2 regions of the Paenibacillus sp. VT-400 genome follow, and region 2 is predicted to be linked to the other one. Evidence: riboswitches for the same ligand, from Rfam matches in the RefSeq annotation. Region 2 holds a riboswitch; the other holds the start of a gene.
What was found. A riboswitch is a leader RNA that binds a small molecule or an ion and turns the genes downstream of it on or off. The one in region 2 is predicted to bind thiamine pyrophosphate.
Positions count from the first base shown of each region.

Region 1: another riboswitch for thiamine pyrophosphate. It lies ahead of EL84_RS23990 (thiamine phosphate synthase); the one in region 2 lies ahead of EL84_RS01125 (ABC transporter substrate-binding protein).

Region 1 is NZ_LELF01000067.1:3,039,640-3,042,895, reverse strand. Features, by position in the region: gene EL84_RS23995 (ABC-F family ATP-binding cassette domain-containing protein) at 1-1,444, shown strand, start outside; TPP riboswitch at 1,520-1,629, shown strand; gene EL84_RS23990 (thiamine phosphate synthase) at 1,856-2,518, shown strand; gene thiO (glycine oxidase ThiO) at 2,536-3,256, shown strand, end outside.
Region 2 is NZ_LELF01000038.1:229,062-232,317, forward strand. Features, by position in the region: gene EL84_RS01110 (hypothetical protein) at 1-122, opposite strand, end outside; gene EL84_RS01115 (VOC family protein) at 297-683, shown strand; gene EL84_RS01120 (NAD-dependent epimerase/dehydratase family protein) at 701-1,456, shown strand; TPP riboswitch at 1,602-1,714, shown strand; gene EL84_RS01125 (ABC transporter substrate-binding protein) at 1,936-2,976, shown strand; gene EL84_RS01130 (MTH1187 family thiamine-binding protein) at 3,201-3,256, shown strand, end outside.

The sequences.
Region 1 (3,256 bases), on a different contig from region 2:
TGCCAATGGTGTGGGTAAATCCACATTAATGAACATCCTTACCGGTAAATTGCTTAAAGATAGTGGAAAAGTGGAATGGACACCTAAGGTCCGTTATGGATATCTGGATCAGCACACGAAGCTTACCCCAGGCAAAACCATTCGTGACGTTCTTAAAGATGCTTTCCTTCCGTTGCTTGAATTAGAAAAAGAAATGATGAATATAACGGACCAGATGGCAGATGCAGATCCAGATAAGCTAGAGCAGTTGCTGGAAGAGATGGGCGATATTCAGGAACAACTGGAACAGGGCGACTTTTATCTGATTGACGTAAAAGTGGAAGAGATGGCCAATGGACTTGGTTTGTCCGCAATTGGTCTTGATCGGGATGTCGCAGCTCTAAGTGGTGGACAACGTACAAAGGTGCTTCTTGCCAAGCTTCTGCTTGAGAAGCCTACAGCCCTTTTGCTGGATGAGCCGACCAACTACCTGGATGTAGAGCACATTGAATGGTTGTCACGTTACCTGAAGGACTACCCTCATGCGTTCCTCTTAATTTCCCATGACACGGAATTCATGAATGAAGTCGTAAATGTCATTTATCATTTGGAATTTGCCAAATTAACGAGATATGCAGCGAACTATAACAAGTTCCTTGAGATGGCTGATATGAATAAAGCCCAGCATATTGATGCATACGAGAAACAGCAAGAGTACATCAAGAAGCAAGAAGATTTCATTCAGCGTAATAAGGCACGTGCTTCAACTTCGGGTCGAGCGAAGAGCCGGGAGAAACAGCTGGACAGAATTGAACGTATTGATCGTCCAGATGAAGCGGCCAAACCAACGTTCAAATTCAAGGATGCCCGTGCGAGTAGCAAAACGGTCTTTGAGGGCATTGATTTTGAAATTGGATATACGTATCCTTTGCTGCCTAAGATGACAATGACAATTGAACGTGGTGAGAAAATTGCCATCGTAGGTTGTAATGGTGTGGGTAAATCGACGCTGCTGAAAACCATCTTGGGCAAAATATCTCCACTCAGTGGAAAGACCTTTTTGGGAGATTATCTCGAAACGGCCTATTTTGAGCAGGAAGTTCGTGCTGGAAATATCACGCCGATTGAGGATGTCTGGAATGAGTTTTCACATTTGACCCAGAATGAGGTCCGGGGTCATCTCGCTCGCTGTGGGTTGAAAAATGAGCATATTACCCGTCCGCTTAACATGCTGAGTGGTGGAGAACAAGCCAAGGTTCGTTTATGCAAACTCTTGATGCGTGAAAGCAACTGGATTCTATTCGATGAGCCGACAAACCATCTGGATGTCACAGCGAAAGCGGAGTTGCAACGTGCTTTGCAAGAATTCAAGGGAACGGTGTTACTGGTATCTCATGAACCTGATTTTTACGAGGGTTGGGTCACCAAAACATGGAATGTCGAAGAATGGTCTGAGAAAAACTAGAAGATTCAAGACAATGTTTAACAGAAATGACGGTGACAAAAAAATCCGTCTATGGTAACATAGGCTACAACTTCATATGAACACTAGGGGGGCCGCACGATGTGGCTGAGATGGAAGAATGCGATTCCGGACCCTTTGCACCTGATCTGGATCATACCAGCGTAGGGAAGTGGCGAGCGCGTTTCAGTGAATGACGTGAGCAAACGGCAATTCGGAAGGATTTCAACCGTCTGCTTAACGAATTGAAACATGCAGTTGCGTGTATAACGTTATGGCTATAAGGTCTATAGCTTTATTGCACGAAATGAACTGTATGTATCAGTCAGTCATCTGGTCCTATAATTAATACGCAGCCACTCCCCTACGGGAGTGGCTTTTTTGTGTTTTCATAGCATTCACGCATGGAAGGAGATGAAAAGTACGGTAATTTCTCATGAACGTGTACACGGATCATTTGAACTGCATGTTGTATCTACGGGTGTAGGGAATCAAGCATCTTTTGTAAAAGCTGCAAAGGACGTTTGGCCATGGGTGGACTACATCCATATACGAGAGAAACAACTCTCGTGGCAACAAAAGATCGGTTGGGCTGAAAGTCTGCGTGGTGTTGGCGTTCCGTCTTGTCGCATCGTTATCAATGGTTCAGAACTGCCACCACAGAATGACATCTATGGCGGTGTACATTGGGGGCAAGAGGCTATACGTAACTACAACCCTGCTGTTATAAGCAATGTCCAGCGAATTCGTCTGGGTGTATCTGTTCATTCAATCGATGAGGCAAAAATCGCTGAAGAACGGGGAGCCGATTACCTTTTCTTCGGGCATGTCTACTCAACCAACAGTAAGCCTGATCTTGAACCAAGAGGATTATATGCTCTGGCTGAAGTGTGCTCTGGTGTCTCCATTCCTGTCATGGCGATTGGGGGCATCGAACCGGGAAACATTCACGCTATTCGCTCTGCAGGCGCACAGGGAGTCGCTGTGATCTCGAATGTATGGGCGAGCGATTCCCCGGATCGGGCTGCTGCATTATTAAAGCAGGCTATCGTTGCTACAGAAAGTTTGAGCCGCTGAATCAAGGAGATGAGAGGATGAAAAAGATCATTACTGATAGACCGGATAAGATTTATGCAGAAACGATTATTGTAGGCGGAGGCGTTGTTGGATGTGCCATTGCGTATGAGCTTGCTTCCCGTGGACAGGATGTGCTGTTACTGGAGCGTTCGGCGATTGCAGGAGGGACTTCTTGCGCAGCGGCTGGGATGCTGGCAGCAGACAGTGAGGATTTTGCTCATCCTTTGATGGCTAAGCTTGCCAGGCAGAGCAGGCAGTTACTTATCGAGCAACAGGTGCTAATGGCTACACTCAGTGAGGTAGAGACTGGTCTGCAACGCCAGGGATTCCTAACTCCTTTTCGTTCATACAGTGAATTAAGTAGTTATAAGGACAATCGGAAGTCTGCGTTGTCTGCTTCTGCTGATGAGGTGTGGTGGGACCGTTCCGTTGTGCAACAGGAGGCATCATGGCTTAACAGAGATACGTATGGAGCCTACTACAGACCTTACGAGAGTGAGATTCTTCCTGTCCATCTAACGAAGGCATATGCTGAATCCGCTCAAGCATTGGGAGCACGGGTTATGGAGGGCATACAGGATATACGTGTGCAAGCAAACGAACACGGCGTGCAGGGGATCACCACATCGATCGGTGAGATGAAATGCAAACATGTCATTATAGCGGCTGGATTACAGAGTGAAGAGTTGATGAGACATGTGAATCTGAGCTTGCCTGTGTGGTCGGTAAAAGGTGAAA
Region 2 (3,256 bases):
GACATTTTGCCGAGTAACCCACTGTGCCATAGATTGAAGAACATCATGACCAAGACCATTCCTGTACACATCATTAATCCGAAAATAATTTGTTCCTTCTTGCTTGTTGGCAATTCTCTCATCCTCTCTGTTTACCTTCGTAATTATAGAGATGAGGAAACCCACCACATAAGTGAACATTCTGTGAACAATTATAATTTTTCCAAATTAAAACCGGATTTGACAACCATGTAGTACAGCCCTATGATATCCCTTAAAATGGTAGAAAGATTCATAGTATAAGGAGGATTTGGATTATGAGTTTTCAAAAACGCATTGACCACGTCGGCATTGCTGTGCGTGATCTGGAGACCACGCTGCGTTTCTATACGGAGATTGTTGGTCTTGAATTGAAAGACCGGGTAACCCATACCAACGGCGTCATTCAGCTCGCCTTCCTTGGCTTCAATGGAAGTAATGAGACTGAGATTGAGTTAATTCAAGGTTACAGCGACAAGCTGCCTTCCGAAGGTACGGTACACCATTTTGCGATCCATGTAGATGATCTTGATTCTGAGTACAAACGCATCCAAGCCACCAAAGCCGTATTTATTGATGGAGAGATTATTACACTGCCTAACGGTTACCGCTATTTCTTCATCTATGGACCTGAAAAGGAATGGATTGAGTTCTTCCAGCGCTAAGAATTGGAGTTGATTTCATGAACATTTTAATTACCGGCGCAGCCGGGAAAATTGGCCGGGACTTGTCCCAACACTTGTCAGAAGCATATCACCTGCGACTAACGGATTTGAATATCGACAGACTGCATACGTATCAAGAAACCGACCATGAGATCATGACACTGGATGTGACAGACCCTGAAGCCTGTCAGCATGCTTGCGAAGGCATGGATGTGGTAGTACATCTGGCGGGAGACCCTTCCCCGCATGCCGGATTCTATGAATCGTTGTTGGACATCAATATCAAAGGTACATTTAATGTATTCCGTGCAGCTAAGGAGCAAGGTGTGCAAAGAGTCATTCTGGCGAGCAGTGCACAGACGATTGAGGGGTATCCCATTGATGCTCAAGTCTATCCGGACATGCCAACACGCCCACGGAATTTGTACGGGGTTAGCAAATGTTTCGGAGAATCGCTCGCTTCCTATTTTGCGTATACCGAAGGTTTACAAAGTGTAGCAATACGTATAGGTGCATATGATGATTTTCAACCGGACGGACCAGCGCTGGAAGCAAGGGATATGAGCGCGTATATTAGTCCGGCTGACTTGTGTGATTTGATGTTCAAAGCAATTACAGCTACCAATCTGGAGCCCTTCACCATACTGCATGGGATCTCGAATAATCGGTTTAAACGATTGAATCTGGAAACCACTCAGAAACAGGTAGGCTATGACCCAAAATCCGATGCTTTTGCACTCAGCCAGATTGCCTTATATGATTCGCCACGATAATTATTGAAAATAACACATCTAAACAGGCTGTTATACATATGTATAACGGCCTGTTTGATAAGTTCATACGTGTCCCCATCCAGTTCCTGACTGGACACGTTCCACCCGCTGGCCTATAATTACACCTAGTAATGCCCGTAACTTCATAGTTTCCCAGGGGAGTCGGAATTGGCCGGCTGAGAGTGTATCCCACCAAGATACTAACCCTTAGACCTGATCTGGATCATGCCAGCGTAGGAATCGGAGTATATCGAAATGGCACAGCCCTATGGCTGAACGCCACCTCTCTAACGCCTGCACGCGTCCCGGAATACGGGACGCTTTTTTAATGTTCTTTTATATAGCCAGAGAGCTAAAAAAAGTGACGTTATTCAGATCTCAACTGGTATAAATCTGTCGATTTATGCAAGATGATTGGATATGAAGCCAAGGAGTACCCCGTGCCACTCGGCCGGACATATCGAAGGAGAGAATTACAGATGAAATGGCGTAAAACGATGGGATTGATGCTCTTATGCGTGCTTATGGTGACTGTAGCCGCATGTGGCGGCAAAGAAGCTGCCCCGGCAGAACAGAACAGCAACACAAATGCGGAAAGCAGTAACAAAGGTGACACTGCCGCCCTGAAAGATATTAAAGTGGTGCTCGACTGGACACCGAATACGAATCATACCGGCCTATATGCGGCTGTAGATCAAGGTTTTTACAAGGCCGAAGGCTTGAACGTGGAGATTGTACAACCAGGTGCCGGTGGCGCAGATACGATGGTTGCCTCCAATGAAGTACCGTTTGGCGTAAGTTATCAGGAGAGTGTAACTCAAGCCCGCACACAGGGTGTTCCATTGGTCTCCATCGCAGCAGTTATTCAGCATAATACATCTGGTTTCGCTGCTCCGGCGGATCGGAATATCAAGTCACCGAAAGATTTTGAAGGTAAAACCTATGGCGGTTGGGGTTCCCCAGTCGAAGAAGCCGTGATGCAATCCATTATGGAAGGCGACGGAGCCGATGTATCCAAAGTGAAAAACATTAATATGGGTGACGCCGACTTTTTCACCGCAGTAAAACGGGACATTGATTTTGCGTGGATTTTCTACGCCTGGACGGGGATTGAAGCCGAACTGCGCGGGGAACCGATCGACATGTTATATGTGAAGGATTATTCAGATGCACTGGATTATTACACGCCTGTCCTCGTAACAAACGAGCAAACGATCCAAAACGACCCTGAGCTGGTGAAAGCATTTCTGAAAGCCACTTCAGAAGGATATCAATACGCAATTGATCATCCCGAAGACGCAGCAAACATTCTGATCAAGGCCGTCCCGGATCTGGATAAAGACCTCGTACTGGCAAGCCAGAAATGGCTTAGTCCAAAATACACGGATGACGCCCCGCGCTGGGGAGAACAAAAACAGGAAGTCTGGCAGAACTACACCGACTGGATGTTTAGCAAAAAAGTGCTTGATGAACAGATCGATGTGAGCAAGGCATATACAAACGATTTTTTACCCCAATAAAATTTCTCATATAAAACGAACTTAATATTTACACGAGGACGGAGAGGACAGAAATAACGTGAAAAAGCGAAGCGGTCGCCTTTATCACCGGATTTTCCCTTTAGAGAAAGGGAATCAAAAAAATCTGGGGATAACAGCGATTGGAAGGTTATTCTGTCATCGAAGTGGCTAGTGTAACGGTCATTAGTTCATTTTATATATCATGAAAGGAGCCGTGATCTCTCATGGCAAGCACACTACTTAGTATTCAGGTTATCCCGAAAACGCCAAATGGCGAGAA